3 regions of the Endozoicomonas sp. 8E genome follow, and region 1 is predicted to be linked to each of the others. Evidence: predicted binding sites of a transcription regulator. Region 1 holds the regulator's gene; each other region holds the start of a gene.
What was found. Region 1 encodes LexA, which represses DNA repair genes until DNA is damaged. Its sites were predicted from a motif close to TACTGTNTANNTANACAGTA; they were not measured.
Positions count from the first base shown of each region.

Region 2: the regulator LexA is predicted to act here: its motif matches at 5,145-5,164, upstream of P6910_RS15520 (YebG family protein).
Region 3: the regulator LexA is predicted to act here: its motif matches at 6,700-6,719, upstream of recN (DNA repair protein RecN).

Region 1 covers NZ_CP120717.1:3,679,261-3,689,220, reverse strand. The annotation lists gene P6910_RS12080 (serpin family protein) at 1-1,281, shown strand, start outside; gene lexA (transcriptional repressor LexA) at 1,524-2,126, shown strand; gene P6910_RS12070 (SulA-like leucine-rich domain-containing protein) at 2,250-2,744, shown strand; gene P6910_RS12065 (hypothetical protein) at 2,771-3,013, opposite strand; gene P6910_RS12060 (hypothetical protein) at 3,354-3,977, shown strand; gene P6910_RS12055 (DUF6586 family protein) at 4,280-4,786, opposite strand; gene topA (type I DNA topoisomerase) at 4,842-7,484, opposite strand; gene fadA (acetyl-CoA C-acyltransferase FadA) at 7,991-9,163, opposite strand; gene fadB (fatty acid oxidation complex subunit alpha FadB) at 9,226-9,960, opposite strand, start outside.
Region 2 covers NZ_CP120717.1:4,628,571-4,638,530, reverse strand. The annotation lists gene lpxL (LpxL/LpxP family Kdo(2)-lipid IV(A) lauroyl/palmitoleoyl acyltransferase) at 245-1,195, shown strand; gene rapA (RNA polymerase-associated protein RapA) at 1,324-4,194, opposite strand; gene P6910_RS15520 (YebG family protein) at 4,836-5,114, opposite strand; gene rluB (23S rRNA pseudouridine(2605) synthase RluB) at 5,268-6,179, opposite strand; gene scpB (SMC-Scp complex subunit ScpB) at 6,297-7,220, opposite strand; gene P6910_RS15505 (segregation and condensation protein A) at 7,220-8,083, opposite strand; gene P6910_RS15500 (tryptophan--tRNA ligase) at 8,226-9,440, opposite strand; gene P6910_RS15495 (L-threonylcarbamoyladenylate synthase) at 9,647-9,960, opposite strand, start outside.
Region 3 covers NZ_CP120717.1:1,303,316-1,313,275, reverse strand. The annotation lists gene P6910_RS04660 (hypothetical protein) at 1-650, shown strand, start outside; gene P6910_RS04655 (hypothetical protein) at 952-2,367, shown strand; gene dnaJ (molecular chaperone DnaJ) at 2,438-3,577, opposite strand; gene dnaK (molecular chaperone DnaK) at 3,783-5,702, opposite strand; gene grpE (nucleotide exchange factor GrpE) at 5,899-6,483, opposite strand; gene recN (DNA repair protein RecN) at 6,744-8,429, shown strand; gene P6910_RS04630 (hypothetical protein) at 8,432-8,914, opposite strand; gene P6910_RS04625 (GspE/PulE family protein) at 9,006-9,960, opposite strand, start outside.

The DNA of each region.
Region 1 (9,960 bases):
ACCGAAAAGCTGGAACGTCCTGACCATGAGAGGTGCCTGGCCGACGTCGCAGAAGACTTCGTGAAAGAGAAGACCAATGGAAAAATCAAAAAGTTGTTTCATGGTCATTCTAAAGCTCGACGAGAACTGATTAAAACGGTAATTGGCAATGTGATGGAATTCGACGGTTTCTGGGAGCGTCCATTTTCTAAAGAAAAAACTGCCTCAGGCAAATTTATTTGCGCAGACGGAAGTATGATTGAAAACGTCAAGATGATGAAATCAACTGAAAATGTTCAATTTTTTGATAACAGAAAGTTTGGTGCCATTGGCAAAGAATTCCGATCAGTGAATGGTGAAGATCTTAAATTAGTCGCAATAATAACGCCTGATGACAGTCCGACAGGGATTAATAACCTTGATTCTGATACAATCAATCACCTGATTGACGGATTAAATGGCCGTAAAAAAAAGATGGATCTAATGCTACCCAAAATAAAAATAGACGGCAGTTGTGACACCAATTTACTCGAAAAGATTTCTCAGACATTTGGAGCCGATGTCATAAAGTCTGAAGATTTAACAAGATTAGGCCAACCCTCAAATTGTGATCTGGAAATTCTTCAGAAGACCAAAGTATCCATTAATGAAGAGGGAGCTTATGGTCAAGTTGCCACTGCCGCAACAAGAACGCTCAGAGGCTTCGGTGCAAAAAAACCACCACACTTTCATTTTGTCTCCCCTGGTTACATTGCCATTGTAGATGGACAAGGCAATCGGTTGGTGGAGATGCTGATTAAAGATGGCAGTTTTTTAGAATTTTATGCGGCCGGGAAAAACTCAGCTGAAAGCTTGAAATCTAATGATTTGAAATCTGATAAAAGAGCGAATCCTAATGACTTGGTAGCTGACAGCGAAATGACACCCATCGAAAATAATACAAATTACAGAAAAATACTTGAATCAAAAAAAGACGCAAAAATTATTGAAGAAACTATTAATTCTTTAAAATATAGGTTGTCTGACGATGAAAGTGTTGATGTGAGTAAACTAATACAACATAGGATTGACCCGAAAGGGGATTTTAATGTCAAAAGTGCCAATGCATTTAATTCTAAATTAGTTATCGAAACTGATATTAAGGAAAACGCCTTTGAAATCAAAGAAGAAATATTAGAATGGCTTGGTTACGAATATGATAGTTTTGTTAAAGTTTGGCATACTTATGATGGTTTTGAAGTAGAAGTTTCACGTGATGCCTGGGATACACTGCGAAATAAATTAACTTCTACACAATCATAAATAAATAAAATGCCAAATCCGGAGATTAACCATCTCCGGATTTTTTATTCAAAAAAGCTTCAGAGAAGTAGCTTGCGAATTTCAGTCAACAGTTCATCAGTATAGTGGCAAAGCATGCCGCATCTGCACCATTGACAACCCTGTTGTTTGTTTTTGCTCATCGTCCCAGCCATAATAACTTGCCAGGACAGAAATACTGTATATAATCACAGATACTGTATAAAAAAACAGATTGAGTGACCATGATCAAACTGACTAAACGGCAATCCGAGATACTGGACCTGATCAAATCTCATATTGAAGAGACAGGTTTCCCACCCACCAGGGCCGAAATCGCCAAGACTTTCGGCTTTCGCTCACCTAATGCTGCAGAAGAACATCTCAGGGCGCTGGCCCGTAAAGGCGCTATCGAGATTACCCCCGGAGCCTCCCGTGGTATCCGCATTCCAGACAGCCAGCCTGAAGGCCTTCCGATTATTGGGCAGGTTGCTGCCGGTAACCCGATCCTCGCCCAGGAACATATCGAAGACCACCTTATGCTCAACCCCGCTTTCTTCAATCCGTCGGCAGACTTCCTGCTGAGAGTGAAAGGGATGAGCATGAAGGACGTCGGGATTCTTGATGGTGACCTGCTGGCCGTTCACAAGACAACAGATGTTCGAAACGGTCAGGTTGTCGTCGCACGGATTGAAGATGATGTCACCGTGAAAAGATTCGAGAAACAAAAAAACAGAATATTGCTGCATCCGGAAAACGACGAATTCGAAACCATAGTCGTTGATCTCACTCAGGATGTTTTTGCGATCGAAGGTTTAAGTGTCGGAGTCATCAGAAATCAGTCCTGAAGCAGAACTTGATGAGCTATTGACCATTATTCCAAAGACACTACCCGCGGCTGTTGTTTAAGCCCCACTACGCTGAAGTGCGAATAACAAAAAGCGTCCGGGCTATGCCAGGAGGAAGAATTTATGCTGTACCGAACAAGCAGTGAAAGGCACAATTTTTCAGCCTCAAGCTTTCAGACCAATAAAGTTTGTAATAACCGCCCTCCCCTGAAAAAGACTTTATCAGGGAAAACTAAAAATTCTCTGAAACCCAGTATTAATGAACTCATTCTGTCAGGCCAACCCTGGCAGGCCGAACAGCTCCTGACACCCATTCTCAGTCAGCTTTCCAGCGACAGTGATCGTTGGTTGACCTTGATTCTGACCGATAAATCAGACAACAGAACCCTGCACTGGTTAAAGAATTGCGATTTAAATCATGACAAGGTGCAAATCTTTAGCTCCAACAATATTAATCAGACATTGGAGCTCACCAGAAAAGCGCTGGCATCCGGAACCAGCCACACAGTCATCAGTTGGCTGGGACATTTGGATAAAGGGTGGTTAAGTAAGCTTGAAAGCGCAGCCAGGAATGGACAGTGTCAGGGGCTGGCTATTCGCAGCAGACAGGTTGCATGATGCCTGTCATTTTCATGAAAATAGAGTCAATGCAGTACTCTGTTCTCAGGAATCTCTTCTTCGGAGGATTGCGGACGAGTGAGTTCAGCAACTTCGCGCATGCCAGCATCAAACATGACCTTTGCCACTTGCAGATGGTCCCCTTCAAGATACTGTTTGGCTTCCTCTGAAAACTTCATAGTCAGCAGGGGCTCACCCTCGTCATCACTGCGTCGCAGAACAATCTCTCCTGTTGGAAGTTCCACAATTTCCAAAAACGATGCAGCCATAGTTCGTTCCATAAATAGCGTATAAGAGGGAGAAATCATGCAGCATTGTGACTTATGATGCAATAGGTCAGTCTGAACATCATTTAAATAAATCGGTGTCTTCTTATCAAAACCAACTTCTCAAATCACAAAAGTTAGAGGAAGAGCTCGCGTTTATACAAAGAAAACATCTGCAAGAATAAAGAACGAGCCTAACATGTGGCTCCAGCTGACTGCGGTCGGCACAGCAGCTGGACCCAGCGTTATGTGGCTAAAATAAGTATTGCCTGCTATACCACGTCTTACTTTAGTGTCTTGGTGCATAAAAATGAAATGCTACATATGCTCATTGCTGGTATGTTTGACTCTTATTTCATCTAGTTCTTATGGTCAGTTAGGCTTTTGGAAGGGTTATTCGATAAGTGAAAACCTCAGAGACACATATTTGCGAACCCTGAAAATAGATAAGTTAAACGACGATAATACCTTTTCAGCAAACACAACAATATCTGAGAGAGACGGTTCTTCTTTAGCAAACTTCCATGCAGTCGGACAAGTGTATTTTTATGAAACCGGTTATAACATTTCATATGTTGAAACATTTGTGAGCGGTATCCTTTGTGACCTCTCAGGCTGTTGGAAGTCACCTATAGGACTCTTCGGTGATGCAACTATTTCACACGAAGGTGTAGTGATACACGGTCAATGGAGGGAAGTAGGTTTAGTTGGTTCTGTGGGGGCAGAATTTCAATTGAACCTACAGCCAAATATTAGTAATATTGCACAAAACCAATCTCTTTGCGGTATAACACATCAATGTAGCTTCCCGGAAAAAAATATCTACATTAAACAAACTCCAAATTTCTACTTTAACTTTACTCTTGCTCCTCAAAATTTTTCCCTCCAGGCTTCAACAAATACATCGTTAACTGTTGTGAGTTTTAATGAGTCAACATATGATGTTTTTTTAAGATTCAGCCATTAGCAGAATGTATAATTAAAGGGCAACCTATTAATGTAGAAATAAACTGTAATAATAATATTACCAGCTACGAATACAACGCTGAAGTTAATGCTGATGAATGCGGTATAGAAGTTTGTGCATCCTCTGCAATGACAACACCACCTCCAATGACAACATCATCTGCAATGACAACATCATCTGCAATGACAACATCGTTTGTTGAGTTTTTATAAACGTTCTCTGGCAGTCTAATAATAATTCTACTTAATGAAGGTGTGTTTTTTAATGGCTAACCCGACAGCCAAGGCGGGTAAAAAATCCAATCACCATTCAAGATTGAAATTTCTGAAGTGCCCTACCAACTCCTTGAGGGAGGCAAGAATACTCTTGGCACTTTCTGGCGTCTTAATACCTTTGGTGACTTCACTAGTATCCGAAGCGATCATAATCAGATCGCTACTGCTTGGATATGATTGTATATTATCTTTAATATTTGAAATATCGTCATAAGCTTTAAGTAAAGCTGCCAGCCAACTGTCCGATGACTCCAGTTGCTTTAACTGCTCGAGTTCAGACACTTCTGCCGGTTGCTTATCCATCAATCTGCAAGCATCTTCCAGAGACAGCAACCGGGTCAGCTGCTTACCGTAGGGAGACAGTATCTCCGCCAGCATCGAGGAATAGGCTTGACTGGCATGCATCAGAAATGCCTCTCGAAAAGCCTCCTGCTCAAAAGCTTCTGCCCTTTCCCAGGCATCCAGCTGTAAACGGGCATAGTGTAACTTTTTGTTGGTATGGGAACGCCACTGCTCAGACATAATCTTTCTCAAAAATAGAAAGACCTCCACGGATCTCGGTGAAGGTCTTGTTTGTGACGAGGCCAGATCAGGATTTTTTGCGCTTTTTGGTGACTTTTTCTTCCCACCTGCCTTCCTGGAAGGTAGCACTCCACCCTGTCGCCTTACCTTCAGACTCACTCATAACATACTGAGTCCTGGTTTTGCGACTGTAGCGAATGATTGCGGGATTACCATCAGCATCCTGTCTCGGTGCATCCAGAAGATAATGATACTTTGGATCAATAGCCGCCTGATGCGGGATCAGTTCACTCACCAGAGGAGCACGGGTCTCACGGTTCTTCGGGAACTGACTGGCCGCCAGAAAAAGGCCTGAGGCACCATCTCTGAGAATATAATGATCATCCACTTTCAGACATTTGAGCTCAGGCATGGGTACCGGATCCATTTTTGGGGGAGCCGCCTCCCCGCTTTTCAACAGCTTGCGGGTGTTTTTACACTCGCTGTTGGTGCAACCAAAGTATTTGCCAAAGCGTCCGGATTTGAGCTGCATCTCAGAACCGCACTTGTCACACTCTAGCACGGGACCGTCATAACCCTTGAGTTTGAACTGACCTTTTTCCACCTCATAGCCTGAGCAGTCCGGGTTATTACCACAGACGTGAAGCTTACGCTGCTCATCAATCAGGTAGCTTTCCATCGCCGTAGAACACTTGGGACAACGATGCATGGCCCGCAAAGCGTTAACTTCTGCATTCTCATCGTCAGCATCTTCAACTTCTTCGCCAGGCACCAGATTAATGGTACATTTGCAGCGTTCCTTGGGTGGAAGCGAGTAACCGGAACAGCCCAGGAATACCCCCGTACTGGCCGTGCGAATCATCATATCCCTGCCGCAATCAGGACATTTGATATCGGTAGGAGAAGGGTCATTGGATCGCATACCGGCGCTGTCGTCTTCAGCCTGCTCCAGCTTGCTGCTGAAATCACTGTAGAAACTGTCCAGCAGGTTTTTCCAGTTCTCACCACCTTCAGCCACTACATCCAGATTGGACTCCATCTTGGCGGTAAAGTTGTAATCCATAAGATCATGGAAATTCTCAACCAGCCGGTCTGTGACAATATCGCCCATTTTCTCGGCATAGAAACGCCGATTTTTCAGGGAAACATAACCGCGATCCTGGATAGTCGAAATAATGGAAGCGTAAGTCGAGGGCCTGCCTATTCCACGCTTCTCCAGCTCCTTTACCAGAGCCGCTTCACTGAAGCGAGCTGGCGGTTTTGTAAACAGCTGTTTCGGGTCCAGTTTTTTCAGATCCAGCGGATCACCTTTTTCCAGAGCCGGCAGAATGATGTCTTCGCCCTTCTTGGCTATGGCCGCCATAACCCGGGTATAACCATCAAACTTGAGGGTTCTGCCCCTCGCCTTGAGATCACAATCGTGCACCCGAACTGTCAGGGACGTACTGAGGTATTCCGCAGGCGTCATCTGACAGGCAACAAACTGTCTCCAGATCAGTTCATAGAGTCGCTCTGCATCTTTCTCAAGACCGGAAATAGAGCCTGGCTCAGCAGTCACTGAGGAAGGACGTATTGCTTCGTGCGCCTCCTGAGCGCCTTCTTTACTGGAATACCGGTTTGGCTTTTCAGGCAGATACCTTGGGCCGAACGTACCATCAATAAACTCCCGGGCACGCTCCACCGCTTCCTGGCTCAGATTGGTCGAGTCAGTACGCATGTAAGTAATGTGACCCGCTTCATAAAGGCGTTGGGCCATCATCATGGTCTTCTTGACACTGAAACCCAGACGGGTACTGGCCGCCTGCTGCAGTGTTGAGGTAATAAAGGGTGCAGAAGGACGACTTCGGGTTGGTTTGTCTTCACGTACGGTCAGCTTGTAATCAGCCTGCCTCAGCTTTTCAAGAACAACCCCGGTGGCAGCCTCACTGGCAGGTCTGAAGGCATCCCCGGCTTCTTTGGCCACCTGAAAACGAATAACTTCTCCATTTTCCGTAGCCAGGTCGGCATACACTTCCCAGTACTCTTCCGGGATAAAGCTTCTGACTTCACGCTCCCGCTCAACAATCAACTTGACCGCTACTGACTGTACCCGCCCTGCTGACAGGCCACGGGCAATTTTTGCCCAGAGCAGGGGGGAAACCATATAACCTACTACTCGGTCGAGGAACCGCCTTGCCTGCTGGGCATTAACCCGGTCAATATTGAGAGAGCCGGGCTCTTTGAAAGCTTCCTGAATGGCATTTCTGGTAATTTCGTTGAAGACTACCCGCCGATAACGACCAGGCTCCCCCCCAATGGCCTCCTGAAGATGCCATGCGATGGCCTCTCCTTCACGGTCCAAATCTGTTGCGAGGTAAATTGTATCAGCCGATGCGGCCAGGCGACGCAACTCATCAACCACCTTCTCTTTGCCAGGCAGAATCTCGTAACGGGCCTGCCATCCTTTTTCAGGGTTGATGCCCATTCTTTCAATCAGTTGCTCTTTAGCTTTGCGCTTCTTGTGGATGATTTTCTGCTCAGGAGATAGCTTACGTGTCTCAGCAGCAGCCTTTGCCCGAGCTTTGGGGTCCACAGGCTTCTTGGAGCCACCTGCGGTGGGCAGATCACGGATGTGACCAACACTGGACTTAACAACAAAGTCCTTGCCCAGATATTTGTTTATTGTCTTCGCCTTGGCCGGCGATTCGACGATAACTAAAGATTTACCCATGCTACCTTACACGTCCTGTAATCAGCTCCATTGTTCCGGTTATGCTGACCAGCCTGGAAAAAAGATCATAAAACACTCAGTGCTGTCTGCGACCAAAACAAGAAAGGTCGGGAATTGAAAATTGTTTCAATATATAAGGTCAAGAAAAACATCGGTCAAGGAAAACCCTGCAATGATCCTGAATTTTTCTCGAACGACCCTCTTATTTATCGTTTCACAGCCTCAATGATTAATCCAGCCAGTTATAAGCAATAATTTCCTTGAATATCAAAAGATTATTTAATTACTGTGAAGCCTGGCAGATTTCATGACGATCATTGACGGGAAAAAATGTCGGGTTTTACCGACAAAACGGTTTATGCAGACATTGAAAAAGATACTCATTTTCGAAGAGGAGTTTCTGCATAAAAATACATAATAGAGGAAGACCCCGGAATAGAATTCCGGGGCGGGTACTTTCAGGCAGGGTCAGCCAGACAGGTACCTGCCTGGCAAAGGCCGACGCCTTACAGACGTTCAAACACCGTAGTAATACCCTGACCCAGACCTACACACATGGTAGCTATACCAATCGTACCGTTGTTCTGCTTCATTACGTTCAGCAGGGTACCGGAGATTCGGGCACCGGAGCATCCGAAGGGGTGACCCAGGGCAATAGCGCCACCGTTCAGATTCACCTTCTCATCCATCTTGTCGAGTAGATTCAGGTCCTTCAGGACAGGCAGTGCCTGAGCAGCAAAGGCTTCATTCAACTCAACATGATCAATATCATCGATAGTCAGCCCTGCACGCTCCAGAGCTTTCTTGGTGCTGGGCACAGGTCCGTAACCCATGATGGACGGATCAACACCGGCAACTGCCATGGAACGAATTACAGCCATTGGCTGAAGACCCAGATCCTGTGCACGCTGTGCAGACATAACGATCATGCAGGAAGCACCATCGGTAATCTGGGAAGACGTACCAGCTGTCACTGTCCCTTTCGGGTTAAAGGCAGGCTTTAACTGCGCCAGTCCTTCGAGTGTGGTTTCAGGACGGATCGTCTGATCTTCAGTGAAAACTGCCAGATTGCCATCATCATCATGCCCCTGCATAGGGATGATCTCATCTTTGAAGTGACCTGCTTTGGTCGCTTCCCAGGCTCTCATGTGAGATCTCACACCAAATTCATCCTGGGCTTCACGGGTAATGCCGTGCATCAGACCGAGCATTTCTGCAGTCAGGCCCATCATACCAGCAGCTTTGGCAGCGTATTTGGACAGGCGCGGGTTAGGATCTACTCCGTGCATCATGCCCACATGACCCATGTGCTCAACACCACCTACAACAAAGACATCACCGTTACCGGTTTGAATAGCCTGAGCAGCGGTGTGCAGTGCACTCATGGAAGAACCACAAAGACGGCTGACAGTCTGGGCTGATGAAGTATGAGGAATCGGAGTCATCAAAGATGCCATACGGGCGACGTTCCAACCCTGCTCCAGAGTCTGGTTGACACAACCCCAGATCACGTCTTCAACTTCTTCAGGATTAACACCGGGATTACGGTTCAAAACTCCGGTGATAAGGTTGGCAGACAGGTCATCGGCACGAACATTCCGGTACATGCCACCCTTGGAGCGACCCATAGGGGTCCGGCCATAGTCTACGATTACGGCGTCTCTCGGATTAAGGCTCATAGTCAATTCTCTCTTAAATCTGTTGATCGTGATTAACCACTTTTTCTGTGGCTCAAGGCTGTTTACGCGCCGTAAAACGTTTTGCCTTCACGGGCCATTTCCCGCAGCTTTTCAGTGGGCTGATACAGAGGACTGATGTGAGCGTACTGATCAGCCAGTTCAACGAACTTGTCGACACCCATGCTATCGATGTACTTCAGGGCACCGCCACGGAAAACCGGGAAGCCGATGCCGTTGAGCAGAGCCAGGTCAGCCTCGGCGGGCGTATCAACAATGCCGTCTTCCAGTGTGCGAACGGTTTCCATACACAGCGGAATCATCATGCGATCAATAATTTCCTGTGTCTCAAACTCACGACTTTCGCCAGCCACTTCAGAGAGAAGTTCATAAGCCGTTTCGTCAACCACCTTTTTGGGCTTACCCTTCTTGTCCTGCTCGTACTTGTAGAAGCCGACATTGGTTTTTTGTCCGTAACGCCCATTCTCGAACATCACATCAATAGCGTTCTTCCAGTCACGGGACATACGATCAGGGAAACCTTCAGCCATCACTTTTTCCGCATGAGAGCCGGTATCGATACCTACAACGTCAAGCAGGTAAGCAGGACCCATGGGCCAACCGAATTTCTCCATGACTTTATCGACTTGCAGGAAGTCGGCACCGTCTTTCACCAGCGCAGCGAAACCGCCAAAGTACGGGAAGAGCACCCGGTTAACCAGGAACCCCGGGCAGTCATTTACAACGATGGGAACCTTACCCATCTTCTTGGCATAAGCAACAACCGTTGCCACCGTTTC
Region 2 (9,960 bases), 950 kb from region 1:
GTAATGTTCTTGCTGTATCTGACGGATAATAGGAAAAAGTTACAACGCTCTTCATTTTCTGGCCTATCGCTCCGTATTGCTTCTCAGGCTACGATCAAAAGCAATATTTCTCAAGTCATTTTACAAGCTAGCCCTTGATAAACATGACCTCAGTCCTGCCAGCTGAGATAATAGGGCCGGACAAAGGCAGGCTGATGGTCTGCCAGTTATGCAAGTTTATTGAAACAGGGTTTCTGGTGAATAGATGAAGTCGGATGAATTAAGCAACACTACGGAAGCTGATCGCTTTCGGTGGTCCTACCTGAAACCAAAGTTCTGGCCGGTATGGCTGGGGCTGGGGTTCACCGCCCTGGTGGCATTGCTTCCTTATTCTGTCATGGTGCGTCTGGGGCGTTTGATAGGTCGTCTTTTACTGCGCTTTGGTGGCAGCAGGGTGCGTATTACCCGGGTCAATCTGGCAAAGTGTTTTCCCCATTTGAGTGAGGCGGAAAGGGACGCCCTGTTGCAGAAAAACTTTGAGTCGGTCGGTATCGGCTTGATGGAAGTCATCATGGCCTGGTGGTGGCCAAGAGAGCGTCTTGAACGACTGGTGACCTACAAAGGCCTTGAACATCTCAGTTCAGAGACTGGCCAGGGTAACCTTTTGTTGATTCTGCATTTTACGACCATAGAAATATCGGGCGCTCTGATTACCCTCAGGCACAGTGTCGACGCGACCTATCGTGAACACAAGAATCCTGTTTTTGAATACATGCAGAGAAGGCAACGTCTGCGTTATGACCGGGGGAGCCGTCTGTTAGGTCGAAGGGATGTAAGGGGTATGCTGAGATCCCTGAGACAGGGAAAAACCGTCTGGTACTCTCCCGATCAGGATTATGGGCCTAAACAAAGTGTTTTTGCCCCTTTCTTTGGTGTTCAGACCGCATCGGTGACTGGCACTTCCAGAATGACAAGAATGGGTAAGGCCAGGGTGGTGCCCATGGTGGTCACCCGAAAACCAGGTTCCGAGGGGTATGTTCTTGAGGTGTTTGAGGCCTGGAAGGACTTTCCAAAGGGTGATGATCTTCAGGATGCGATCCGGGTCAATCAGTTTGTAGAAGAACAGGTAAAGAAAAAACCGGATCAGTATATGTGGTTGCATCGCCGATTCAAGACCCGGCCTGAGGGTGAGGTGGGTTTTTACAGGAAAAGCTGAATCGTATCTCGTAAGGTTAATACTCTGACTGTGGGGGGCCTCGTTTAGCCTAAACCGGTTGTGAATGAGACAAACAACAACCACTGGCACTGACCACGAAAAACATCGCGCCAGTGCCGTATGTGGTGTTAACCAGCGATCATCAATCGCAAACCATCCAGTCTGAGCATCGCTTTCTGAAGGCATTGATGACCCAGGGCGGCACGTAGTTTGAGGTGTTCAATCTCTTCATCACGTACGTTCGGGTTCACTGCTTTCAGGGCAGCCAGTCGCTTGATCTCTTCCGTGACATGGCTTAGCAGGTTTTTGCAGGCTTCGGTCACAATGGGGTTAACCTGTTCCTTCGCTGCTTGCTCTGCTTTGGCCAGCATGGCCAGAATCGGTTCCCGTTGCGCTTTCACCAGTTTCTTCGCCATACCTTTTTTGATGGGCTGAAGTTGGGCGTTCAGGGTATCGAAGGCCACTTTTTCCGAGAGGTTGTTCATGCCGGGATCGATCAGGCAGCGAATCGGTGTCGCAGGCAGGTATCGATCCAGCTGAAGTTTTTTCTCTCCTGAAGCTCCGACGACATAGATCGCTTCCAGCAGCATGGTGCCCGGTTTCAGAGCTTTGTTTTTCAACAGAGCCACCGAGGTATTGCCCATCTCACTGGTGAGAAGCATGTCCATGCTTTCACGAACCATGGGGTGCTCCCAGGTGAGGAAGTGCATGTCTTCCCGGGAAAGGGCCATATCCCGATCAAAGGTGACGGTAATGCCGTCAGCCGGAAGGCCCGGGAAGGAGGTCACCATATGACTGCCCGGACGCACAACGAGACAATGTTTGGAATGATCTTCTGACTCGACACCAAATCCTTCAAACAGCTTTTCCATGTAGCGCTTGAGCTGCCTGGGTTCTTCCTGTGCTTCGATGTCGTTAATCAGATCTTCACTGGACAGGGTGCCACGGGAGTTGATTTCCAGCAGGCGATCCCGACCATTGTGAAGGTGCTCGTTCATTTTTGCATTGAGTTCGGCGGTTTCCGCGATCAAAGGCTGAATATCAGCCAGTGTCGTTTTCTTCTCAGGCGCCAGTGCTTCAGTGAAGGCTTCACCTAATTTTTCAAAGACCATGCTGCCAGACGGGCAGGTATCGGCAAAGGCATTCAGACCCTGACCATACCAATGAAACATTAATTCCTGTCCGGTGCCCTCTATAAAGGGAACATGGATTTTGATGGTCTCGGTCTGGCCAATGCGGTCGAGTCGTCCAATACGCTGTTCCAGCAGATCCGGGTGAGCGGGCAGATCAAAGAGCACCAGGTGGTGGGCAAACTGGAAGTTGCGACCTTCACTGCCAATCTCTGAGCAGACCAGAACCTGGGCACCGTATTCCTCATCAGCAAACCATGCAGCTGCACGATCCCGCTCGACGATAGTCATGTTCTCGTGGAACACTGCTGTGGGTATGCCAGACAGTATTCTGAGAGCGTCCTCGAGATCCAGAGCGGTATTGGCATTGGCACAGATCACCAGCACTTTCTGTTTTTTAAGCAGCTTCAGCAGATTAATCAGCCAGTCGATGCGAGGGTCTACTTTCCACCAGGGGTCCATATCATCAACACAGATATGGGACTGGTAAGCCAGTTCGGGGTACAGCGAACCACGGGCTTCGGTTTCTTCTTCCTGGGCTATTTGATAAAGCTCAGGCAGCTTCTGGGCGTATCCCTGAACAACACGACCGGGGAATCCTCCCACGGCTGCACGGGTATTTCTGAACAGAACCCGGCCAGTACCATGGCGGTCGAGAAGGGTTTTTAGCAGTTGTTCGCGGGCCGTTTCTCTTTGTTCAGAAGGGCCATTGTTGATCAGGCCGATCAAAGGCTGGCAGTCCTGACCCAGGAAGCCGGTCAGGTGCTGACAGGCGACTTCCGGCAGATGGTCATTTTCCAGCAGCTCCTGAACCGCTTCGGCTACAGGCTCATAGCTTTTTTCCTCTTCCTGGTAGGCCAGCAGATCGTGGAAGCGATCAGGGTCCAGGAGGCGGAGCCGGGCAAAGTGACTTTCGGGTCCCATCTGTTCAGGTGTTGCTGTCAACAACAGCAGGCCGGGAATTTGAGACGACAATGTTTCCACAACCTGATATGCACGGCTGGGGTTTTCTTCTGACCAGACCAGGTGGTGAGCTTCGTCGACGATCAAGAGATCCCAGTCAACCTCCAGGGCCTGCTGGAAACGATTTTCGTACTGGCTCAGGAAGTCCAGGCTGCAAAGAATCAGTTGCCCGGTGTTGAACGGGTTTTCATCTTCAATCGCACGGCAACGCTCTTCATCAAACAGTCCGAAGTGTAGATTGAAGCGACGCAGCATTTCAACCAGCCACTGATGCTGAAGTGTTTCCGGTACCAGAATCAATACCCGACTGGCCCGTTCAGTGATCAGTTGCTGATGAAGGATAAGACCGGCTTCAATGGTTTTACCCATGCCGACTTCGTCAGCCAGCATCACTCTGGGGGCATGACGTCCAGACACTTCACGGGCTATATGCAGCTGATGAGGTATCAGGCTGGTACGGGCTCCGAGCAGCCCTCTCACAGGAGAGCGGAGTAGGCGACAATTGTTCAACAGAGTTTTGTAACGCAGGGAAAAGTTGCTGTTTTGGTCGATTTGACCAGCCAGCATCCTGTCCTGCGGCTTGTTGAAATGAATGAAGTTGCCCAGTTCCGATTCGGGAAGCTCTGCGGGCTTACCGTCGGGAAAAACGCCTTTATACAGCAGCAGACCATTCTCTTCGATGACTTCCGTCACCGTCATGGTCCAGCCTTCGTGACTTTCTATCTTGTCACCAGGATTAAATTGTACCCTTGATAGCGGGCAGTTATTAATGGAGTAGAGCCGGGTTTCACCGGTGGTTGGGAACAACAGGGTTACCATGCGACTATCGAAAGTCAGAACGGTACCTAACCCTTGTTCAGTTTCGGTGTCACTGATCCAGCGCTGTCCAGGAACGAAGCTCGTCATGTCGTGACTACATACCTTGCCAGACAAAAAGGCCGCTATATTAGCGGAATTCGCTGTATTAGCAACCAGTACAAGTGCTACTTGGCGGGCTGCTTCACTAGTGTCTTGGTCTGATAATGGGAAAAATGACCGGTAGAACCGCTGTTTTTGGTAAAAAAAAGGGTTTCTCTACCAAGAATGGAAGAAAGATTTTTTTTCACAAAGGGCTATTTATAGCTGAATCTGAAGTGAATCTGAGGGAAATGGATGACTGTTTTTGCCCATGCTCTTTATTCCTGACTCGTTCTAAATGAGGCTGTCGCAAAACTCTGGTTCCCATGCTTCAGCGTCGGAACCCATACCTATCTCAAGCTGTAGAGTCTGCTTTTTAGTGGAGGTAATGCATTCCCACGCAGAGCGAGGGTGTCGCAAAACTCTCTCCAGCGTGGGAACGAGTTGACTCCCGTCATTCCCGACTTCACGGGAATGAGGACCTCAGAGCATGGGAACGAGCTGTTGGAGTTTTGCGACACCCTCTCAGAGCGTGGGAACGAGTTGTCGGAGTTTTGCGACACCCCCCAAATGGGAGGGGGTAAAAAAGGGTTTCTGGCAGAGCGGATCAGGGCCTTCCGCTCCTGGTTATCGGATATTGGTGGGCCAGCTCAGGCCGAAGCCTCGTCCTCATGGTCTTGCTCAGAAGTCTGGCCTATCTCAAGCACCAGGTCCGGTTTGCCTTTAAAGGCTTTGGCGAAGGCTTCCTTGTTTTTGGCGAACATCAGGCCGATCTCTTCAGCCAGGTGTTCATCGATTTCAAAGCGGTCTTCCAGCAGGCTGGTGATATTCCCGGCCAGTTCCAACATGCGATCGTATTCTTCAGCGGCTTTCTTATCTGTAAACATGCTTCCGTCCCGGTCAACTCGCCACATGGGGGTAATAGACATGGGCCTCTCCTGTCAGGCTTGGTTTAGGTTAACTGTATATAAATACAGTTAACCTGTCCAGTGGGAACCCGGTCGGGGCCAGCATGGAAACTCATCAAAGCATATTCAGGGTATTAGCAAGAGCTCCAACCCATGGCTGGAGCTCAGATGGCATCAGCGATGTCTGTTCTTTTTGAAAACACCAGGCTTTTTGTGAGGCGAGGGCCGCTTCTTGTTGATAGCAGGTTTACCACGGGTGCCTCTGGTTTTCAGGCCGGTTTTGGTGTGTCTTGGATCAACTCTGCGAGTGGGTGCGTTGGGTGCGGGTGATAGTTGAACGGTTGCCGCCAGTTCGTCGATGTCAGTTTTTTCTACTTCTTCCCATTGACCCATGCGCAGGTGGTCAGGAATGATGACATTGGCAAAACGGACGCGTTTCAAGCGGCTTACTGTCAAATCCTGGGATTCCCAGAGTCTGCGTACTTCACGATTACGACCTTCCAGCAGGCAGACATGAAACCAGCGGTTGATACCTGAACCGCCTGAGTCAACAATATCGGTGAAACGGGCAGGGCCATCTTCCAGCTCGACACCATCGAACAGGTTTTTAACCTTCTGCTCTGTCGCATTACCCATGACTCGAACAGCGTATTCACGTTCAACCTGGTAAGAGGGGTGCATCAAGCGACTGGCCAGCTCACCATCGGTGGTGAACAGCATCAGACCGGAAGTGTTGATATCCAGACGACCAATGGCAATCCAGCGTTCGCCCTGAAGTTTGGGCAGTTTGTCAAAAACGGTCGGGCGGCCTTCCGGGTCGTGGCGGCTGCAAATCTCGCCTTCTGGCTTGTTGTAGGCAATGACACGGCGGATTCCGGAAGCATAGGTTTCCAGTTTGACCGGGCGGCCGTCGACAGCAATCTTGTCTGCGGCTGAGGCTCGGTCGCCGAGGCTGGCCTGTTCTCCATTGACGGAGATTCGGCCTTCGCTGATCCAGCGTTCCATCTCACGGCGCGAGCCCAGGCCGGCGCCCGCCAGGATTTTTTGCAGTTTCTCACCCTGGGGAGGAGTGGTTTCAGTTGTCATGGTATTTACGGCTATGCCGCTCTGTTTCTCAATCAAAGGGGTCAGAGTATAGCGATTCAGGATAGGTTAAGACAGCGTGGATTTCCGCGGCTGTTCTATCGGGTCATCAGGCATTGCTCAGGGGTTAGTTATTTCGTCTGATATTTCCACGGGTGTTTCTGTTTCAGAAGCAGGCTCTTCTTCAAAGGACGGATTTGTCGCCTGGTGTAAGACTTGATCCTCTTCGGCGAAAAGTTCTGCCGACTGATCCGATGTCTGGGTGTCCTGTTCAACCAGGGTGTCTTGTTCAACCAACGGTTGTGCGGGTTCTGGCTCTTCGACGTTCTTTTTACGGATCAGGTCGTCAAAGTTATCTGGCAGATCAGCTTCCAGTTCATCCAGTTCGGCAAATAGCTCATCAGAGGATTGCTCTTGCACCTCGGTGTCCTCTTGAGCTTCAGCGGCCTCTGCCTCAGGTCTGCTCTGATCGTTAGCTTCAGCCAGTTCCCGGGCTGCTTCTTCCAGATTACGAATCTCGGACAGGGGGGGCAGTTCATTGAGATTTTCGAGATTAAAATAGTCCAGAAACTGGCGGGTAGTGGCAAACATGGCCGGACGACCCGGTACATCCCGGTGACCTACCACACGTACCCATTCGCGGTCCTGAAGGGTTCTTATAATGTTACTGCTGACGGCTACCCCACGAATGTCTTCAATTTCCCCCCGGGTGATGGGCTGCCGGTAGGCGATCAAGGCCAGGGTCTCCAGCAGCGCCCGTGTGTAGCGCTGTGGTTTTTCTTCCCAGAGTCTGCCAACCCAGGGTGACAATTCTTGTCTGACCTGAAAGCGGTAGCCCGATGCCACTTTTTTGAGTTCAAAACCCCGTCCTTCACAGGCTTCAGAGATGGCCACCAGAGCCTCACGAATCTGGTTGCCATCCGGGCGCTCTTCCTCAGAATAAAGGTCTTCGGGGAACAGGGCGGCCAGCTTCTCTTCAGTCAGGGGTTTCTGGCTGGCCAGCAGGGCTCCTTCCAGGATACGTTGCAGTTGTTCTGCTTCCATTAGTCAATCCGGGCCTTTACGTGAATGGGGCCAAAAGGTTCATTCTGGATCAGTTCGATCAGGGATTCCTTGATCAGTTCCATTACCGCCATAAAAGTAACGACGACGCCAAGTTTGCCTTCCTCAAGCCGGAACAGGGCAACAAAGGGAGTGAAACGCTCAGAGGTCAGCATGGAGAGGACTTCACTCATCCGTTCACGGGTGGACAGGGCTTCCTGTTCAACCTGGTGACTGACGTACATTTCTGACCGGCGGAGTATTTCTCCCATGGCCAGCATGATCTCTTTGAGATCCACTGCCGGATGGGGGCGTTCCTGTTCCAGGTCGGGTGGGGCCGCAATGGCTTCATGCAGATCCCGGGTCATTCTGGGCATTTGATCAATATCTTCTGCGGCTTTCTTGAAGCGCTCATATTCCTGCAGTCGACGAATCAGCTCGGCACGGGGATCTTCTTCCTCGTCTTCGTCCTCATTGACCCGGGGCAGAAGCATTCGTGATTTAATCTCGGCCAGTGTCGCGGCCATGACAAGGTATTCCGCTGCCAGCTCAAATTGTCCTGATTCCATCAATTCCACATACTGCATGTATTGCTCTGTAATGACAGACACTTGGATGTTCAGGATGTCCATGTTGTTGCGCTTGATCAGGTAGAGCAGCAGGTCAAGAGGCCCTTCAAAGGCTTCCAGAAAGACTTGCAGGGCATCCGGTGGGATGTAAAGGTCGTCAGGCAGCTTGGCCATGGGCTGACCCATAACCCGTATTTGGTGTTCAATGAGTTCAGGCTCAGAGCCTGATTGAACTTGCGGTGTCAGCTCTTCAGGGGGTTGTTCTCCGGGCTCAGCCACGGTTTCCGTGGAGGTCATTGATGCTTCACCCTGTTTCGAATCCTCTAACTGAAAAAAAGCAGTTTGACCGACAAACGGTTAAACTGCTTTTTATGATGATCAGGCTCGAAGAGCCTGACCTGTATTTTGTAATAGCTGATACTTCACTGAAACACAGTGTTCAACGATAGTCCAGTCCTATAGCTTCCCGAACCTCCCTGAGAGTGTCCTGGGCTTCGTCCCGTGTCTTTTCGGTTCCCTCGGCAATGATGCTTTTTACGACATCGGGATTGTTTTCCAGTTCCCTTGCCTCTGTGCGAATGGGCTCCAGTTCTTCCTGTACCGCTTCGATCAGGGGTTTTTTGCAGTCAAGGCAGCCGATACCTGCCGAGCGACAGCCTTCCTGAACCCAGTCTCTGCGTTGTTGATCTGAATAAACTTGGTGCAGTTGCCAGACCGGACACTTTTCCGGCTCGCCCGGATCATTTCTGCGAATGCGGGCCGGGTCTGTAGGCATCTTTTTCAGTTTTGACGCAACGCTGTCCTGGCCTTCCCTGAGGCCGATGGTATTGCCGCAGGACTTGGACATCTTCTGACCATCCAGACCCGGCATACGGGGCTGTTCAGTCAGCAAAGCCTGAGGCTCCGGCAAGATAACCTTACCTGTCCCTTCCAGGTAGCCAAACAGTCTTTCCTGGTCGCCCAGGGTGATATTGCTCTGTTCCTTTAGCAGCGCCTTGGCCGTGGCCAGAGCTTCGTCATCCCCGTGTTCAAGGTAGGCGCGGCGGAGCTTTCGGTAGAGGTTGGCGGTTTTTCTACCCATTTTGCCGATAGCGGCCTCGGCGTTATCTTCAAAGCCGGGCTCCCGACCATAAAGGTGGTTAAAGCGTCTGGCGATTTCCCGGGTAATCTCCACGTGGGCTTCCTGGTCAGCACCAACAGGAACCAGGCCCGCACGGTAGGCAAGGATATCGGCGCTTTGCAGGAGTGGATAGCCAAGAAAGCCGAAGGTGGAGAGATCCCTTTCCTTCAGCTTTTCCTGTTGATCCTTGTAGCTGGGTACCCGTTCCAGCCAGGAGAGCGGGGTAATCATGGAGAGCAGCAGATTCAGTTCTGCATGCTCCGGAACTCTGGATTGTATGAACAGGGTGGCCGAACCGGGATTGATGCCGGTCGCCAGCCAGTCAATGACCATATCCCAGACTGAGTCTTCGAGTTTTTCCGGCTCTTCATAGTGAGTGGTCAGCGCGTGCCAGTCAGCTACGAAGAAAAAACATTCATACTCGTGTTGCAGCTGAAGCCAGTTTTTTAATACCCCATGATAATGGCCAAGATGTAATCGGCCAGTAGGTCGCATGCCAGACAGAACACGCGACTGTGAGTCTACAGCGCTCAAGAGGCTCTCCCGTTAGAATCCTGAATGAACAGAGTACGACAGTTTGCACGACGGTAAAAGCGTGTTTTTGCCAGCAGTGAATAAATTAGCCATGAGCGACTAAAACAAATTCTCGTCGCCATTGGGGATGAAAAATGTTTCACAGTAAAAAAATTCTGCCATGAAATCGGATTTCTCCAGCAACAGATTAGTGCATTGGACCGGATTCAGTTGAGAAACGGTTCCGGATTGCCTTTACCCTTTCGGAGGACTTCAGGCGTGTCTGCCAGCAAACTGATCACGGTGGTTGGTTCCATACCTCGATAGCCTCCATCAATGACCAGGTCGAGCTGGTTTTCGAGTGTTTCACGAATGTCGTATGGGTCCAGCATGGGTTCATTGTCACCTGGAAGCTGAAGGGTGCTGCTCATTAAGGGTGCGTCTAGTTCATTGAGCAGGGCGCTTACAATATTGCACTCTGGTACTCGTAAACCCAGGGTTTTTCTCTTGGGGTGCATCAGGCGGCGAGGCACTTCACGGG
Region 3 (9,960 bases), 2.4 Mb from region 1:
CCCATCTTAACTCCATGTATACTCATCAAAACATGCCCCACTTTTCAACAGACGATCAAGCAGAAATTTTCAAGTACGTTGAAGAGGCGGCCAAAGATGTAAAACAACCCACGATCTATAGCTTGCTCTACCTGACCGCACAAATTGTTTCAGACAAAATTCACTACGAATTAGTGGATTATGGTGAGCTGAGTCTTACCTTCCCGAAAGGCTGTTCAATCGCTGAGTATTGGCGGAGGGGCATAGGCGACTGCGATAAATATATGGCGTTGGGGATGGTTGTTTTTGCTCAACTGAAACAATTGTTTCCTGACGTACTGGCAAATGTTTACCTAACCCGAGAACTGTTTGCAAAATACAACAGACATTCTTGGAATACCGTCTTCATTGCAGAAGAGGATCGCCTGATTATTACGTATATTGACATAACAAGTTACGACCCCGGTAATGCCTATATTCTACATCTTATTCACCTGTTTCTTATACAACTGCTTGACGCCACTCATTATCTGCTTGAGGCAGTTGGCGACCCCCCGGATCCATTCAGAAACAAAAACGAAGGACTGGGAGCAATGTACCCAGAGAACTTCAACAGGCAATACTTTCTTAGCAAATACAAAGAATACTTTTGTACGCCGCAATGGAATTAGGCTGGACATGATACCAGGAGCCTGCTAGCAGCCTGTCGGACTTAAGCGTCCGTAGCGAGGATTGCAAGAAATTGAGGATAAAAATGTCTGTTTCTGAGGAGAATAGCGAGCTATTTGACGAAGAAACAGGGATTTTTAGACCAATTTATTGCAACCGCAGTAGGACAGTCTTAAGTCCGACAGGCTGCTAGGTCGGCTTTACCTGTAAATCATCTATATCCCCCTCTGGGGGGAACTTCTCGCTCTCCAGAAACTCTAATACTTAGAGGACCATTAACTCTGTCATTAAAGGAGTACACCTATGAACATTGCAAACCGTGCCATAATACTGATCACTGCGCTGCTGATAATGACAAGCTTCTGCGCCAGAGCTGATATTACAGAACAAAAAAAACAGGCTTTCTTGAACGCGGGGCTAGTCGAATATGATATTGAGAACCTCATAGAGGCAGAAACCACACCAGAAGAAGTCCACCTTTTTGCTCAAGATGCTCTAACAAGCAGTTTGAATATGATTGACTACTATACCTATCTCAACATTACTCCGGACACTGCTGCCACGTTTCATCCCTCAGTCATTTCCAAACCATTTTTTATAGCAGATATTCTCGAGGCAGGAATAACACCCCAAACGGCTAATAGCTATATCGATGCAGGAGTTGATTCTTCCAGCTCAATCATTTCTTACATTAAACATGGAATACCTCCCAATCTTGCAGAGCCCTTAAACAAGAACGGCCTGTATATCGCCTCGGACTCTGATCGGAGCTATCTTCATGAAACATTCGAAAAAGGGTTGACGACAAAAGATCTGCCTGGATACAAAGGAATCACCCGCTCACCATTTGAATTAAAAAAACTCTACTCTTCAAAAGTGCCTACAGATTTTCTTCATGAAGCCATGAGCAAAAACATAACGATGACTGATGCAACTTCTCTCTACTTCCGTGGCATTGAACTGAGCACCTACCCGACCCTAATCTCAGACCAGCCAACCTGCAGTGTATACCCCTCAAATCATCTTGAATTTGAGTACATCGGTAATCTGACGGGTTACCACAGTAAAAAAGATCCTGTCCCTCTACCAAAAGCTTTATTTTTCCGGCTTAACTCCTTATTGCTGCATAGCCGTATGAGTTTTTTTTCAATGGACGACCAGGTGGAAATTTTCAAGTACGTTGAAAACATAGCCAAATATGTAAAAAAACCAACTATCTATAATTTGCTCTATCTGACAGCTCATATTGTTTCACAAAAGCTTCACTACGAGAATGTCGATGAAGGCGAGCTGGAGATGACTTTCCCAAAAGGGTGCTCACTGGCTGAATATTGGCGAAGGGAGATTGGCGACTGTGATAAATATACGGCATTGGGAATGGTTGTTTTTGCTCAACTAAAACAACTGTTTCCTGACGTACTGACAAATGTCTACCTGACCAACAGATTGTTTTCAACACACAAAACACATGCCTGGAATACTGTCGTCATTGCAGAAGAAGATCGCCTGATTTTCTCCTATATTGACATAACAAACTTTGACGATGATACCGATACTCCGAACCCTGATTACTGGGATCTTCTGGAACAGAAAGAACTGGCTTACAAAAACCCGTTCAGAGACAGAAACGAAGCGCTGGGAGCCATGACCACAGAGTACTTCAATCATCAATACTTTCTTAGCGAGTACGAGAAATATTTCTGTAAGCCTGCGCAATAATTGAACAACGCTGGACATAAAAAAAGTGGCATTGAAGCCACTTTTTTTATTTTCCATTCTGACTGACCGATCACTTGCCCATATCGTCGAAGAACTTTTTGACCCCTTCAAAGAAAGAGGTTTTCTTAGGAGACTGACGATGCTCCCCTTCGGCAGCAAACGTTTCCTTCAACTCTTCCATCAGCTCTTTCTGGCGCTCAGTCAGATGCACCGGCGTTTCTACCACAACACGACACATCAGGTCTCCACGACTACCGCCACGCACCGGTGTGACGCCTTTATCGCGCAGACGGAACAACTTGCCAGTCTGGGTTTCTTTTGGAATCTTGAGTTTTACCCGACCGTCGAGGGTCGGAACTTCCAGTTCGCCACCGAGGGCTGCATCAACAAAGGTAATAGGCACTTCACAGTAGAGGTGCTTGCCATCACGCTGAAAGATCGGATGATCTGCGACACTGACCTGAACGTAGAGATCACCGGCTGGACCACCATTGAAGCCCGCTTCACCTTCACCAGCCAGACGAATACGATCACCCGTATCGACTCCAGCAGGAATTTTTACAGACAGTGTCTTATATTCCTGAACACGACCTTCACCATGACACTCGAGACAAGGGTCTTTAATCATCTTGCCGGTGCCGTGACAGTCCGGACAGGTCTGCTGAACAGAGAAGAAGCCCTGCTGCATGCGCACCTGGCCCACACCACCACAGGTGCTACAGGTAACAGGAGAAGTCCCTTTTTTGGCACCAGTACCATCACAGGAATTACAGATAACCAGGGAAGGAATCTTGATTTTTTTGGTAGTCCCCTTAACCGCCTCTTCCAGACTCAGCTCTAGCTGGTAGCGAAGATCAGCACCGCGCTGGACAGAACTGCGGGAATGGCCACCACCAAAGATGTCTCCAAAAACATCACCGAAGACGTCACCAAAACCGCCAGCTCCACCAAAGCCGCCAGCTCCACCCATGCCACCCATATTAGGATCGACACCGGCATGACCGTACTGGTCGTAGGCGGCACGCTTTTGATCATCAGAGAGGATTTCGAAAGCCTCGTTGACTTCCTTGAAATTCCCTTCTGCCTCTTTGTCATCAGGGTTACGGTCAGGGTGAAACTTCATAGCCATACGGCGATAGGCCTTCTTGATCTCCTTGTCAGAGGCTCCCTTTTCTACGCCCAGTACTTCGTAAAAATCACGTTTTGCCATCAGTAACACCCTGTGGTCAGGTTCCGTCAGATCACCTGACCGAAATAATCCAAATCGCTTTCATACATCGGGATCGATCCCGATTTATTGAACCAGAGACTGTTTGGAAAATCAGCGAAACTTTTCAGACAGTCTCTTAAACACAACAGCGCGGGAGAAAGCTCCCGCGCCGCCAAATCAACTCATACCGCAGCGCGGAATGGGCTTACTTCTTGTCTTCTTTCACTTCTTCGAACTCAGCATCTACAGCGTCGTCCGCAGCGGAAGAAGATTCAGCTTCCTGAGCACCTTCAGCACCAGGCTGCTGTGCTTCAGCGTACATCTTCTGAACCAGACCGGAAGAAGCTTCAGACAGTGCCTTGGACTTCTCTTCAATCAGATCCTTGTCGTCACCCTTCAGCGCCTCTTCCAGAGCAGTCAGAGCTTCGTTGATCGCACTCTTCTCTTCTTCAGTGGCCTTATCACCGGCTTCTTCCAGAGTCTTGCGGGTAGCGTGTACCAGACCATCGCCGGTATTACGAACAGCCGCCAGCTCTTCGAACTTCTTGTCTTCAGCCGCGTTCGCTTCAGCGTCCTGAACCATTTGATCGATTTCATCGTCAGACAGGCCGGAAGAAGCCTTAATCACGATGGATTGCTCTTTACCAGTGGCCTTGTCTTTGGCAGAAACGTTCAGGATGCCGTTAGCGTCCAGGTCAAAGCTGACTTCAATCTGAGGCATGCCACGTGGGGCCGGTGGAATGTCAGACAGGTCAAAACGTCCCAGAGACTTGTTGGCAGAAGCCTGCTTACGCTCACCCTGACAAACATGAATGGTTACAGCACTCTGGTTGTCATCAGCGGTAGAGAACACCTGAGACTTTTTGGTCGGAATCGTGGTGTTCTTTTCGATCAGGGCTGTCATAACACCACCCATTGTTTCGATACCCAGAGTCAGTGGAGTGACATCCAGCAGCAGCACGTCTTTAACGTCACCTGCCAATACCGCACCCTGGATGGAAGCACCCATGGCTACCGCTTCGTCAGGGTTCACATCTTTACGAGGCTCCTTGCCGAAGAATTCAGCTACCTTTTCCTGAACCATTGGCATACGGGTTTGTCCGCCTACCAGAATGACTTCGTCGATGTCAGACAGATCCAGGTCAGAGTCCTTAACAGCCAGACGGCACGGCTCCAGAGAACGCTGAACCAGGTCTTCTACCAGAGATTCCAGTTTAGAGCGGGTTACTTTAACGTTCAGGTGCTTAGGACCGGTTGCATCAGCAGTGATGTATGGAAGATTAACATCAGTCTGCTGAGCAGAAGACAGCTCGATCTTGGCTTTCTCAGCGGCTTCTTTCAGACGCTGCATGGCCAGAGGATCACCTTTAAGGTCTATACCCTGGTCTTTTTTGAACTCTTCAGCCAGGTAGTCGATCATACGCATATCGAAATCTTCACCACCCAGGAAGGTGTCCCCGTTGGTAGCCAGTACTTCGAACTGGTGCTCGCCATCAACATCGGCAATCTCGATAATTGAGATATCAAAAGTACCACCACCCAGGTCGTATACAGCGATGGTCTGATCACCCTGCTTCTTGTCCATGCCGTAGGCAAGGGCAGCAGCAGTAGGCTCGTTAATGATACGCTTAACGTCCAGACCGGCAATACGGCCAGCATCTTTGGTTGCCTGACGCTGAGCATCATTAAAGTAAGCGGGTACGGTGACCACCGCTTCAGTAACAGACTCGCCCAGATAGTCTTCAGCGGTCTTCTTCATTTTCTTCAGGATTTCAGCAGAAATCTGAGGTGGCGCTTTTTTGTCTCCTTTAACTTCAACCCAGGCGTCGCCATTGTCAGCTTCAACAATCTTGTAAGGAACCATCTGGATATCTTTCTGAACCACATCGTCTTTAAAACGACGGCCAATCAGACGCTTGATGGCAAACAAAGTATTGTCAGGGTTGGTAACGGCCTGACGCTTGGCTGGCTGACCTACCAGAGTCTCACCATCGTCAGTGAACGCGATAATAGAAGGGGTTGTACGACCGCCTTCAGCGTTTTCCAGAACCTTGGCTTTTTCACCATCCAGAATAGATACACAAGAGTTGGTGGTACCCAGATCAATACCGATTATTTTACCCATTGTTCAATCTCTCCATTGCTCTGCTTGCAGAGCGAAATTCTTAAGTTCAATTCTTAAATTAAATTCTTCAGCTGAGGACCGCCTGCCAGTGAGTGGTGAGCGGCTGTTTTTGGCCTTTGAAACCAATATGGGATCAATCGATTTGATTTCAAGGCTGTTAAAACATTCTTTTTTGAATATTTCTCAGCAAAATCACTTATTTGGAAACGACAACCATAGCAGGACGAATCAGACGGCCATTCAGTTTGTATCCTTTCTGGAAGACATCAATCACGGTGTTGGCTTCAACATCGGGATTCGGAACCATCGACATGGCCTGATGGAAGTTCGGATCAAAAGGCTGACCACTGGGGTCTTCCTGCACCACCGCGAAGCGCCCCAATGCATCGAGGAACTGTTTCAGAGTCAGCTTCATGCCTTCTACCAGAGCTTCGTGAGACCCTTGTGCCTGTTCGGCACTTTCTATGCCTTTTTCGAGGCTATCAACCACTGGAATCAGCGCATCAACAAATTTTTCCAGAGCAAACTTGTGAGCCTTTTCAACATCCTGCTCAGCACGACGCTTAATGTTCTGCATTTCGGCAGCAGCACGCAGAGTCTGATCTTTAGCCCTGGCAAGCTCTTCGTTGAGTGCTTCCAGCTGACTCTCAAGACCGTCGGTCAGATTACCTTCACTGTCGAGTTCAACACCGCCCTCTTCGTTCAGCAAGCTTTCTTCTGCCTGCTGTTCTGTGGCTTCTTCCGTTACCTGCTCATCAGGTTTGCTGCTTTCTACTGTCATTCCAGAATCTCCGACCGGGAGGCAATCGTTTAGATGAAACGTATATTGGGTCGCGAATTCCGGATTCAAGACCTGAAAAACAGTTTTTTTTAACACAAACGATCATTTCGCAAAACACCGGGCCGCAAAACAAAATCAAAGCAGCCTCCCATCTCATTCGGGTCGGGATCTGTGGATTTTTTGCAGCTCTTACTTTACGAATCGCACACTTCGGGTTACTGTACATATAAACAGTAAAGCTACAATAGCGGGTATTCATCATGCTGACCCAACTGTCCATCAGCAACTTTGCCATCGTTGACCAGCTGGATCTGGACATCCATTGTGGAATGACTGTCATCACCGGCGAGACCGGTGCCGGTAAGTCCATCATGCTGGATGCTCTTGGCCTGGCCACGGGTGACAGAACCGACAGTCACTGTGTTCGTCAGGGCACGGACAAAGCTGAGATTCACGCTTCTTTTGACATCAGTCAGTGCATTGCCGCAAAAGCATGGCTGCAGGAAAAAGATCTGGCCAGTGATGATGAGTGTATTCTCCGCAGAGTCATTACCAAAGAAGGACGGTCCCGAGCTTATATCAATGGAACACTATCTCCCCTTGCGGATCTTCGGGCCATTGGTGAGCGGTTAATTGATATCCATGGCCAACATGAAAGCCAGTCATTACTGAAAAAAAGCAACCATCGACTGCTACTGGATGATTATGCCGGCACACAAAAACTGGCCTCCGAAGTGGCTCGCACAGCCCATCAGTTCAACCAGACACATAATGAACTGAACACTCTCACCCATAATCGCAGCGAGCAGCATGAACGAGTGCAACTGCTCAGCTATCAGCTTCAGGAACTCGAACAGCTATCGCTTCAGGAAGGAGAGCTGGAACAGCTTGAGCAGGAACTCAAACAGTTATCCCATGCTGAAGGCACTCTTTCCGTGTGTCACGAGATCAACGCTATCTGCTCGGACAATGAGGCAGGTAACATTCTCCAGAAACTCTCCATCTGCCTTCAGCGTCTGAGCGATCTGCAAATAGATCACCCAGCCATCAACAACACATTAGAGATGATGTCCTCTGCCCAGATTCAGGTCGAGGAAGCGGTGGGAGAAATCAATCACTTTATCGATCATTTTGATGCCGATCCCGCCAGAATGCAGGATGTGGATGAACGCCTCAGTGCTATTTACGACCTTGCGAGAAAGCACAGGGTACAGCCCGAAGCCTTATTGGAAAAACAAAACACGCTTGGCTCTGAGCTGGAGAGCATCCAGTTCAGCGATGAACGAGTTGAAGCATTACAACAAAAGCTGATCGAACTAAAATCCGAGTTTCAGAACCAATGCGAAAAACTCTCCAGAAAACGTCAGTCTGCAGCCAGACAACTTGAGAAAAAAATCACTAAACGCATGGCTTTGCTGGGCCTGCCCCATGGAGAGTTTATCATTGCCCTGACACCGACAGAGGGCAGCACACTCTCAGCCAATGGCGCTGAAGAGGTCGAATTCCTGGTGACGACTAACCCGGGTCAACCACCCAGAGCACTCGCTAAAGTGGCCTCTGGTGGTGAACTTTCCAGAATCAGTCTGGCCATTCAGGTGATAACCGCTCAAACCTCTCACATTCCCAGCATGATCTTTGACGAAGTGGATGTAGGCATTGGCGGTGGCACCGCAGAAATTGTCGGAGCCATGCTCAGGGAGCTGGGAGAAAGAAGTCAGGTACTGTGTGTCACCCACCAGCCTCAGGTAGCATCCCAGGGGCATCAGCATTTGCATGTCAGCAAGAAGGTTTGCAATGCCAAAACCTCCACCGAAATTGTCGGCCTGAAAGGCGATCGTCGTGTTAAAGAGGTGGCTCGAATGTTGGGCGGTGTAGAAATGACCGAGTCCACACTCAACCACGCGAAAGAAATGCTTAGTCTTTGTGTTTCAAGGTCTGCAGCCTGAAATTACCTTTGCAGTTCCTTAATCAGTAACCCCATTCCTTTAGCCAGTTCCTTCACGGCTTTGGGTGCATACTCTATTTCAACCCAACGTTCATCCTTATCGGGATATAAAATCCAGCAACGCTGCTCAACACTGGAACAGTCTGACTCCAAAGTGTGGCCAACGCCGTACACTGTCAGGGTGTTATTGTTTCGGACCAGTCCCCGCTCCAGTTGCTGATGGCGAGTGACCACCAACTCCCCTTCCCGGTTGGCTCTTACAGAATACTCTATGGATGAGTTTCTGGTTACACCTTTGATTGCGTTTGCCTTGAGCAGGCTGTTCAAATAAGACTCCAGCACGAGATCAGCCACAGCCGGATCAAAATTCTGCTGCATCTGCTCAACAAATGATTGGTTTTTTTCGGCAGGCTTCAGTTCCATTACCTTCTGTGCCTGTACCACAAAGGGTAATAGCAGCAAACCTGAAAGGATGAGTATTTTCATTATTATCTGACTGTTCCACTGTCACTTCACATATTAATATCGAATAGTCGTTGGGAGACTGCAACTATTTCTTTTAAAAGCTGAGAGCCGATCAGTGCTGCTGGTCCGGTGTCACCCTCATCACTTCTTCAATGGTTGTTAATCCTGTTGCTACTTTCTGAGCTCCGGAAAGGCGAAGACTGTACATACCTTCTTTAATTGATTGACGACGAAGGTTTTCTATATCAGCAGTCTCTGCCAGCATATCCTTAAGGGGTTGCGACATAGGCATTAACTCATATACACCCGCTCTCCCCCTATATCCGGTATCCCTGCATTCCAGACACCCCACAGGTTGAAAGATCTGCGAAGGCGCGGGAGCCGTCCAGGGACGAGTAAGGGATTTCCAACCAGATTTATCGAGTTCCACCGGCTGTTTGCAGGAGGGACACAGTGTTCTGACCAGCCTCTGTGCCATAACCCCCAGAACCGTTGCTTTGATCAGATAGTGGGGGACACCAAGTTCCAGCAGACGGGTTATGGCAGACGGCGCGTCGTTGGTGTGTAGAGTGGAAAGCACCAAATGACCGGTCAGCGCCGCCTGAATCGCCATTTCAGCAGTTTCCAAATCCCGAATCTCACCCACCATAATGATATCCGGATCCTGACGAAGCAGTGCACGCAGGCCACTGGCAAATGTCAGATCAATATTATGCTGAACTTGCATCTGGTTGAAGCTGGACTCCACCATTTCAATAGGATCTTCAATAGTACAGACATTCACCTGATCAGAAGCCAGACTTTTCAGCGTCGAATAGAGTGTAGTGGTTTTACCTGAACCGGTAGGGCCCGTGACCAGAACAATTCCGTTGGGCTGCGAGGTCATATGAGTCCAACGACGTTCGTCTTCTCTGGAAAAACCCAGCTCGCCAAACCCCTTGACCAGAACATCCGGATCAAAAATCCGCATCACCAGCTTTTCCCCAAAGGCGGTCGGCAGGGTTGATAGTCGCAGTTCAACTTCATTGCCATCCGGGTTGCGGGTTTTAAGTCGGCCATCCTGTGGC